Regions from separate parts of the Mesorhizobium sp. WSM4820 genome, predicted to be linked through region 1. Evidence: predicted binding sites of a transcription regulator. Region 1 holds the regulator's gene; each other region holds the start of a gene.
The links. The regulator LexA, encoded in region 1, represses DNA repair genes until DNA is damaged. The targets are predictions, from matches to a motif close to TGTTCNNNNTGTGTTCNG.

Region 1 (3,269 bases):
TCGAGATGGAAGCGCTGACCGCCGTCTCGGTCGCCTGCCTGACCATCTATGATATGGCCAAGGCGGTCGATCGCGGCATGGCGATCTCCGGCATCAGGCTGGTGGAAAAAACCGGCGGCAAATCCGGCGACTACAAGGCGGATGCCCAGGGGGCAGGCCAATAATGGCGCTGCTGGCGGTCGCCGAGGCGCTCGAGCACCTGCTTGCGGATGCTGCGCCCTTGCAGGCTGAAAGCGTCGCCCTGATGGATGCCGCCGACCGCGTGCTGGCGGAGCCGCTCATGGCGCTCCGCACCCAGCCGCCATTCAACGCGTCGGCCATGGACGGCTATGCCGTGCGGGCCGACGATGTCGCGTCCGTGCCCGCGAGACTTTCGGTGATCGGCATGGCGCCGGCCGGACGAGGCTTTGCCGGAACAGTCGGCCCGGCGCAGGCCGTGCGCATCTTCACCGGCGCGCCGCTTCCTGCAGGCGCCGACACCATCGTCATCCAGGAGAATGTCCGCGACCTCGGCGGCGGCATGGTCGAAGTGACCGCGCCCACGGTTGAAGGCCGCAACATCCGCCGCCTCGGGCTCGATTTCTCGAAGGGCGACGCGCTGCTGGAGAAAGGCCGCCTGCTTGATCCGGCGGCATTGTCGCTGGCGGCGTCGGCCAACCACCAGCAGGTCCGCGTGGTGAAACGGCCGCTGGTCGCCATCATCGCCACCGGCGACGAATTGCTGCCGCCGGGCAGCGACCTTGGCCCCGACCAGATCATCTCCTCCAATGCGTATGGCGTCGCCGCCGCGGCCCGCTCGGTCGGCGCCAGCGCACTCGATCTCGGCATCGCCCCCGACCGCAAGGAGGCGATCGCCGCGCTGGTGACAAAAGCCGTCGACGCAGGCGCGGACGTCATCGTCACGCTGGGCGGCGCCTCGGTCGGGGACCATGACCTCGTCCATGACGTGCTGACCGGCGAAGGCATGGCGCTTGATTTCTGGAAAATCGCCATGCGGCCCGGCAAGCCACTGATGTTCGGGCGGCTGGGCGCCATCCGCTGCATCGGCCTGCCCGGCAATCCGGTGGCCAGCCTGGTCTGCACGCAGCTCTTTCTGAAGCCGCTGCTGGCGCGGCTCGGCGGCCGCGCCTTCCGCCAGGACATGCGTCAGGCGCGGCTCGGCGCCGCCATGCCGGCCAACGATCTCAGGCAGGACTATGTACGCGCGGTGGTGAAGGAAGAAGCCGGCACGCTTGAGGCAACGCCGTTCAGTATCCAGGATTCCTCGATGCTCAGAATGCTGGCCGACGCCAACGGACTGGTCGTGCGCGAGCCATTCGCTCCCGCAGCCGCAGCGGGCGCCGCCTGCAGCGTGCTGATGCTACGCTGAACAAAACGTCAACACATTCATTAAACTTTAAATGGTTGCGGAACACAACTGGAACAGATAGTGTTTGTTCTGGGTTTGTTTTTCTGATTCTGTTGGGGGTCGCGATGCTGACACGCAAACAACATGAACTGCTGATGTTCATTCACGAACGACTGAAGGAAAGCGGCATTCCGCCCTCGTTCGACGAGATGAAGGAAGCGCTCGACCTCGCCTCCAAATCGGGGATCCACCGGCTGATCACGGCGCTGGAGGAACGCGGTTTCATTCGCCGCCTGCCCAACCGCGCCCGCGCGCTGGAGGTGCTGCGGCTGCCCGATTCGATCGCGCCGGGCCTCAATGCGGCGCGCAAATTCTCGCCGAGCGTCATTCAAGGCAGCCTTGGCCAGGGCGGGCTTGGACAGGGCGGCCTCGGACGGCAGATCAAGCCGGCACCTTCGCGCATGCGTGCCGCCGGCAATGACGACGACGTCGTTGCCACCGTCTCCATACCGGTGATGGGCCGCATCGCTGCCGGTGTGCCGATCGACGCCATCCAGCACCAGACGCATTCGATCTCGGTGCCACCGGACATGATCACCGGCGGCACGCACTACGCGCTGGAGGTCAAGGGTGATTCGATGATCGAGGCCGGCATCTTCGACGGCGACACGGTCATCATCCGCAACGCCGACACCGCGCAGCCTGGCGAGATCATTGTCGCTCTGGTCGACGAGGAGGAAGCGACGCTGAAACGATTCCGCCGCAAAGGTGCCTCGATCGCACTGGAAGCCGCCAATCCGGCCTACGAGACGCGCATCTTCGGGCCGGACCGGGTCAAGGTGCAGGGCAAGCTCGTCGGACTGATCCGGCGTTACTGAAGGGCAGGCTTCTGGGGTTTCTCGGCCCTGCGGTATGGCGGCAGGCCCCTCGCCTCGCGCGAAAATCGCCGCTGCTCATGCCAGGGCCTGTATGGCTGTCTGACGGCAAAACGGATTTCTGCGCGCGTCGTCGCCGATAGCGGATCGAAGAAGACGGCGGCACTGCCCATGCGAGCGAGCTGCCGTTTGGTGACGACGAGAACCAGCGGGTGCGGCAGGGTTTGTAATAGGCTGTGGCGTCGTCGATGACGATCAAATCCGCAAAGGCACAGGCCGGCCGCGCGGTTTTGCGGTTGTCGGCGAGCGCAATGAGCGCGCCGGACGGATGCCGGGCCAAGCACAGGCCGGCAGTGCAGGTGAAAGGCGCTCCCGGCGGCAGGTCGGCCGGGTCGGCGATGTCGAACTGCACATCTCCTTTTTCGAATGTCTCCGGCTCGACGATCGTTGTTGAAACCAGCGCATGTTTCCAGTTGTCGGTGGTGAATTCGTTCGAACGCATCCGGTTGACGGCAAGTTCGCCGCCGCCGATCGGCAGCGCCACCAGGTGCGCATCCTCCGAGATCAGCACGTCGGGGGTGCGCGTCTCGGAAATCGTCAGCAGGCCGGCGAGCGCAAAGGGAAGTGCGGCAAGCCGCAGCCACGTCGTCGCCATCGTGGCGATGACCAGGGCGACCGTCACCAGCAGAACCGATTGCAACGAAATCAGTCCGACTGCATCGATCGGCGAACGCTCCGAGATCCATCCCGAAATTGCGATCATCGCCGTCAGGCCCTTGCCCATCATGTAGAGGAAGGGGCCGTCGAGGCCGAAAGGCATTGACAGGGCGCTGAGGACGGCCAGGAACATGACGATCGTGACGATCGGCATGACGGCCAGATTGGCGAACAGGCTGAGCGGCGAGACGCGCTGGAAGTGCCAGATGGCGAAGAGCGCGGTGGCGCTGCCGGCAATGATGGAGGTCATTGCGATGGTGCCTGCCCCGGCGACGACCTTGCGCGTGACGAAAGCGGCCGGTGACCGTCGCTGTCGCGGCGCCTTGGCC
Region 2 (3,269 bases), on a different contig from region 1:
AAATCGCGCACGCGGCGCAACAGCCGGCCGGCGATGCGCGGCGTGCCGCGCGCGCGTCTTGCGATCTCCAGCGCGCCATCGTCGCCGAGCGGCATGGCAAGGATGCGGGCGCCGCGCCGCACGATCTGTTCCAGTTCCTCGACCGAGTAGAAATTGAGGCGGACCGGAATGCCGAAACGGTCGCGCAGCGGATTGGTCAAAAGGCCGAGCCGGGTGGTGGCGGCGACCAGGGTGAAGCGGGCAAGATCGATCTTGACCGAGCGCGCCGCCGGCCCTTCGCCGATGATCAGGTCGAGCTGGAAATCCTCCATCGCCGGATAGAGGATTTCCTCGACCGCCGGGTTGAGCCGGTGGATCTCGTCGATGAACAGCACGTCGCGGTCTTCGAGATTGGTGAGCAGTGCTGCGAGATCGCCGGCCTTGGCGATGACCGGACCGGAGGTCGAGCGGAAATTGACGCCGAGCTCGCGTGCCATGATCTGCGCCAGCGTCGTCTTGCCGAGGCCGGGCGGCCCGACGAACAGCACATGGTCGAGCGCCTCGCTGCGGCCCTTGGCTGCCTCGATGAACACTTTGAGATTGGCCCGCACCGCCGCCTGGCCGACGAAATCACCGAGCGTCTGCGGACGCAAGGTCTGCTCGGCGTCCTCGCCGCGCTTGTCGGGAGCAATGAGGCGTGGCGAAAGGCTCATCAGGCGCGCCCACTTCCATCGCGATCGCCGGCGGCGTGGCGACCGACGACATCCCCTAGCGCGGCGTCGATTTCCTCCAGCGTGGCAGGCCCGCCGGGCGGATTGCCCAGAAATCCGGCAAGGTCGGCAAATCTAAGATTGCGCGGCGTTCCTATCAGAAGACCGTCCATGACCGTCCACGCAACCGTATCGCCCGCCTTGAGCGACAACGCGTCCCGGACTTTCTTTGGAATCGTAAGCTGCCCCCTGGAGGTCAAGCCCGCATATCTGCCCATGCTCTTGTTCCTAGTCGGAATTTATTTCTCGGGCAACGGTCTCACCGCGCCAGTTCCTTCAGCCCGAAGCGGATCAGCTTCGACGCATCCGCATCCTCGCCGGCGCTTTTCAGCGCCGCCGCCACCGCATTGGCGGCGGTATCGCGCGAATAGCCGAGATTGACCAGCGCCGAGACGGCGTCGGTGATCGGCGCCGGCGCGACGCCTTCGCCAAGCTCCTGCTTCAGGCCGATGGTGCCGGAGGCAGCGCCTGCAAAGGCCGGCGCCTTGTTCTTCAGTTCGGTGACGATGCGCTCGGCCACCTTCTTGCCGACGCCGGGCGCGCGGCTGACCATGGCAATATCACGCAGCGCGATGGCATTGGCGAGATCGGCCGGCGCCAGCGTCGAGAGAATAGCCAGCGCCACCTTGGCGCCGACGCCCTGCACATTGCTCATCAGCAGCCGGAACCATTCGCGCTCCAGAACCGACTGGAAACCGTACAGCCTCAACATGTCTTCGCGGACATAGGTCTCGATGAACAGCACCACCGCCTCGCCGGGGGCCGGCAAGGCGGCCAGCGTGCGCGTCGAGCAGTGGGCGACATAGCCGACGCCGTGCACGTCGACGATGCAGAAATCCTCATCGATCTCGTCCAGCGTGCCTTTTAGCTTGCCGATCATGTGTGGTCCTTCATGCCAGCGCCGCCAACCTGTAGACAACACTCTGCCGATGATGCGCGTGGCAGATGGCAATGGCCAGCGCGTCGGCGGCATCGTCGGTGTCGAACGTCGCCTTCGGCATCAGCACCTTGACCATCATGTGAATCTGCTTCTTGTCGCCATGGCCGACGCCGATCACCGCCTTCTTGACGGCGTTGGGCGCATATTCGGCAACGACCAGGCCGGCCAGCGCCGGCACCAGCATGGCGATGCCGCGCGCCTGGCCGAGCTTCAGGGTCGCGGCCGCATCCTTGTTGACGAATGTCTGCTCGACGGCCGCCTCGTGCGGCATGGCGGCGTGCAGGATCTCGGCAAGCCCGTCATGCAACTGGCAAAGCCGTGTCGCCAGAGCCGCCTTGTCGTCTGAACGCACGGTGCCGGAGGCGACGAAGCGCAGCGAGTTGCCGAGGCTTTCGACGATGCCCCAGCCGGTGCGCCTCAGCCCCGGATCGATGCCGATAATGCGAATCGTTTCCCCCATCCGCCAAGTCTACCCGTGGCGGACAGCGATGCCAGCGAAATGTGAACAAACCAGAAACGGTTCCGCTGCGTCCCACAGGCTGTTTGAGAATTCGTTCTGACGAGACAGACGGCGTGGTTTGCGAGAACCGAAGCGGAGCGGACATTTGGGTCCGTGAGCCGCGCGTAGATCCCCTCGCTTCAAATCCGATGTCGTAGCGCATCGACGATGACCTTGAACGCGGGAAGATTTTGACGACGGCTCGGATAGTAGAGGAATAGCCTTCAAAAAGCGGCGACCAATCGTCCAGAAGCTGAACCAGCTTGCCACGTGCGATGTGCTGCTCGACGATGTTCTCCGGGACGTAGGCGATGCCGTATCCACTGGCCGCCGCGCGGACAGTCTGGCCCGGCAGGCCAGATGCTTATCATCACGAGCGGTCAGGGCTGGGTTCAGGAAGAGGGCAGAACCAGCAAGCGCCGAGCAGCAGACGCGCTCGGCCGAAGAGTCTGGCACCTGTCGGTGATCGGTGGGTCCCAAGCCAATTTCCTGCGCTCCACTTTACTGCAAGACGGTCAAATTTGAGCTTTCGCATTCATGTTTTGTCGAGCGTATCTCTTAGAGTCGCCTAAACCTTCTGCGCCGTAAGCTGTAACCGTGCTGAATCGCCGTCAGTGCCGATGACGACGAAATAGGAGAACGCAATGCCTCGCAATCACGTTGAACGTCTTGAAGAGTTCAGGGAAATCCTGGTCGCGACTCGACGCGAAGGAGTCCGTAACGTGCACCATACCCGCGACGCAATGCGGGCAAGCGGCTTTCAGATCGGGGACAGCGATGGCTCCAGCTACGGAGCCAAGCTAAAGGAGCTCCAAGAGGAAATCGAGGCAGTCGATCGCGCCCTCGAAGACGAGAAACGGCTGGCCTTGGCCCTTGAAAGTGCGGCTCAACCCCGCCGACCAATCAAGCCGAGAATCGTAAAGGGAACATAGAGTCGGCGACGGCCCTTGCTGCCCGTCGCGTGGATATGCCTGCGACATCGTGTCGGGCTCGTCGCCGCCGTGCAACAGAGCCGTGAACGTCATCCGTTGCCATCAAACGGGGCGGCCGAAACCGCCCTGTGTCGATTTCGAATTCGCTG
Region 3 (3,269 bases), on a different contig from region 1:
CCATTCGCTCCGAACTCATGCGGTACGAAATCGCCTCGGCCAGATGGATGCGGCCGACAGTCTCGCTGGCCTCGAGATCGGCCAATGTCCGCGCCACCTTCAGCACCCGGTGATAGGCCCGCGCCGAAAAGCCGAGCTTTTCACTGGCATCCCTGAGCAGCGACAGGCCTGATGCATCCGGCATCGCGATCTCCTCGATGACAGAGGGGGAGCAGTGCGCGTTGGTGGTGACGGAGGTCGCGCCGAGCCGCTCGAAACGTTCGCGCTGGGTTGTCCGCGCGCGGGCCACGCGCAGCGCCACGTCGGCACTTTTCTCCGCCCGGTCCGGCCGGATCAGATCGCTGGCCGAGACCGCCGGCACCTCGATCCGGAGATCAATGCGGTCGAGCAGCGGGCCTGATATGCGCGCCTGGTAGTCGGTGCGGCAGCGGTCGCCGCGCAGGCAGCGATAGCCCGGCTCGCCGGCCATCCCGCAGCGGCACGGGTTCATCGCCGCGACCAGCTGGATGCGCGCCGGATAGGTGACGCGATGATTGGCGCGGGCGATCATGCAGTCGCCGGTCTCCAGCGGCTGGCGCAGCGCGTCGAGCGCCTGCGGCGAGAATTCGGGAAACTCGTCGAGGAACAGCACGCCGTGGTGGGCCAGCGAGGCCTCGCCCGGCCGCACGCGCAGGCCGCCGCCGACCAGCGCTGCCATCGAGGCCGAATGGTGCGGCGCGCGGAACGGCCGCCGGTCGGTCAGCTTGCCTTCACCAAGCTCGCCGGCCACCGAGGCGATCATCGAGACTTCGAGCAATTCCCGCGGCGCCAGCGGCGGCAGGATCGACGGCAGCCGCTGCGCCAGCATCGATTTTCCCGATCCTGGCGGACCGATCATCAGCATGTTATGGCCGCCGGCCGCCGCCACTTCGAGTGCCCGCTTGGCGGTCTCCTGGCCCTTGATGTCGGCAAGATCCGGCAGGTCGCGCGCCGAGGCGTGGATTCCTGCCTCCGGCCGCGACAGCACCTGCGTGCCGCGAAAATGATTGGCGATGGCGATCAGGCTGCGCGGCGCCAGAATGTCGAAATCCTTGCCGGCCCACGCCGCTTCCGGGCCGCAGGCGAAAGGGCAGATCAGGCCCTTGCCTTCGGCATTGGCGCCGATCGCCGCCGGCAGCGCGCCGGCCACCGCGGCGATGGTGCCGTCGAGCGACAGTTCGCCAAGCACAACATAGCCGGCCAGCATGTCGCCTGGAATGGCGCCAAGCGCCGCCATCAGGCCAAGCGCGATCGGCAAATCGTAATGGCTGCCTTCCTTGGGCAGATCGGCGGGCGCCAGATTGACGGTGACCTTCTTCGATGGCATCGACAGGCCCGATGCGTGCAGCGCCGCCTGCACCCGCTCCCGGCTTTCGGCCACCGCCTTGTCGCCGAGGCCGACGATGTGCATGTTGACCTTGCCGGGCGCGATCATCACCTGCACGTCGACCGGCACGGCCTCGATGCCCTGGAAAGCGACCGTGCGGACCCGCGCAACCATTTTTCTGCCCCCGGACATGGGCTCGCCCGAAGCCCATGCGATCATGCCGCGAACGGCGTCATCTGAGACAACCACAGATTTTGAGCAAAGGCAAGAACATTACGGGAACGATCGAACGTTGTGCCTTGATGGCGCCGCATTGGCTACGGATCGGAAAGCCGCTGTTCCGCCAAGCATGGACGCTACTTGCGCTTGTCCTCGACCGCATCCCAGAACAGGCTCGCAATATCGGCGCCACCAAAACGCTGCACCTCGCGCACGCCGGTCGGCGACGTCACGTTGATCTCGGTCATGTAGTCACCGATCACGTCGATGCCGACGAGGATAAAGCCGCGCTCCTTCAGTGACGGGCCGATGCGGGCGCAGATCTCGCGTTCGCGCTCCGTTAGTTCCGTTTTTTCGGCGCGGCCGCCGACATGCATGTTGGAGCGGGAATCAGTCTCGGCCGGCACCCGGTTGATGGCGCCGACCGGCTCGCCGTCGATCAGGATGATGCGCTTGTCGCCGGCTCGCACCTCCTTCAGATAACGCTGAACGATGTAGGGCTCGCGGAACATCTGGCCGAACATTTCGAGCAGCGAGGCGAGGTTGCGATCGGCCTCGTGCAGGTGGAAGATGCCGGCGCCGCCATTGCCGTAGAGCGGCTTGACGATGATGTCGCCGAATTCCTTGCGGAAGGCGGCAACCTCTTGGCTGTCCTTGGCGATCAGCGTTTCCGGCATCAGGTCGGGAAACTCGGTGACGAAGATTTTTTCCGGGCTGTTGCGCACCCAGGCCGGGTCGTTGACCACCAGCGTCCTGGGATGGATGCGCTCGAGCATATGCGTCGTGGTGATGTAGTTCATGTCGAAAGGCGGGTCCTGCCTGAGCAGGACGACGTCCATCTCCGACAGGTCGGTGCGCACTTTCTCGCCGAGTGAATAGTGACTGCCCTTCTCGTCGCGGACCTGCATTTCCTCGACGCCGGCAAACACCTTGCCGTCACGCAGCGACAGCCGGTCGGGCGTATAATGGAACAGCTGGTGGCCGCGCCGCTGCGCTTCCAGCGACAGCGCAAACGACGTGTCGCCGGCAATCGAGACGGTGGAGATGTGGTCCATCTGGACAGCGACTTTCAGGGGCATGGCGGATCTCCGGCGGATCGGATGGGCTGCTTGCCCTTACAACCTCGCCGGTCATCTGCCAATCGCGACATTTTGAGGAGCGCCTGCTGGGCCTCGATGAGGCGCAGGCGGAGCGCCCTTGTCAGTTCGGCTGCGCCGGCGGCAACGATTCCCGTTCGGGGGGCCGGTCGGGTTTCGATGCCACGCTCGGCTATCTCAGAAATTGCCTCCGTGGCACCTTGCGCGTCAAGGCGATCTGACGAGCGACTTGTCAGACATAAGCCCGCGAATTTGCTTTTTCTCCCTTGCTCCCCCGACCGGGCTGGCTAGGATGCGCGCCGACCGAGCCTACGGTGCCGCGCGTCCTTTTGGACGCGCAAACGACGCTGTAGCACTTTGATTTTGCGCATGATCCTTTCCGTAAATCGCAACCGATTTTCGGGGCCATGCGCGAGGAGAAAAAAATGATGCCATCGGCGCGCTTTGCCGACCTTGAGGGCGCTTCGGTGCTGATCACCGGCGGTGGCTCCGGCATCGGCGCGGCGCTGACCGAGGGTTTTGCCCGCCAGGGGGCAAAGGTCGCCTTCATCGACATCGCCGACGCCCCGAGCCTGGCGCTGGCCGACCGCATCGAAAAGGATCTCGGC

Region 2: the regulator LexA is predicted to act here: its motif matches at 2,191-2,208, upstream of ruvC (crossover junction endodeoxyribonuclease RuvC).
Region 3: the regulator LexA is predicted to act here: its motif matches at 1,612-1,629, upstream of AC0L2R_RS05780 (YifB family Mg chelatase-like AAA ATPase).

The regions. Positions count from the first base shown of each region.
Region 1 covers NZ_JBVVQN010000004.1:108,575-111,843, forward strand. Annotated here, with positions in the region: gene moaC (cyclic pyranopterin monophosphate synthase MoaC) at 1-164, shown strand, start outside; gene AC0L2R_RS08570 (molybdopterin molybdotransferase MoeA) at 164-1,369, shown strand; gene lexA (transcriptional repressor LexA) at 1,474-2,226, shown strand; partial or broken gene AC0L2R_RS08580 (ComEC/Rec2 family competence protein) at 2,220-3,269, opposite strand, start outside.
Region 2 covers NZ_JBVVQN010000018.1:131,557-134,825, forward strand. Annotated here, with positions in the region: gene ruvB (Holliday junction branch migration DNA helicase RuvB) at 1-692, opposite strand, end outside; gene AC0L2R_RS25895 (AbrB/MazE/SpoVT family DNA-binding domain-containing protein) at 692-967, opposite strand; gene ruvA (Holliday junction branch migration protein RuvA) at 1,009-1,629, opposite strand; gene ruvC (crossover junction endodeoxyribonuclease RuvC) at 1,640-2,149, opposite strand; partial or broken gene AC0L2R_RS25910 (LysR substrate-binding domain-containing protein) at 2,329-2,528, opposite strand; gene AC0L2R_RS25915 (hypothetical protein) at 2,549-2,713, shown strand; gene AC0L2R_RS25920 (hypothetical protein) at 2,833-3,120, shown strand.
Region 3 covers NZ_JBVVQN010000002.1:496,405-499,673, reverse strand. Annotated here, with positions in the region: gene AC0L2R_RS05780 (YifB family Mg chelatase-like AAA ATPase) at 1-1,519, opposite strand, end outside; gene gshB (glutathione synthase) at 1,702-2,643, opposite strand; gene AC0L2R_RS05770 (SDR family NAD(P)-dependent oxidoreductase) at 3,087-3,269, shown strand, end outside.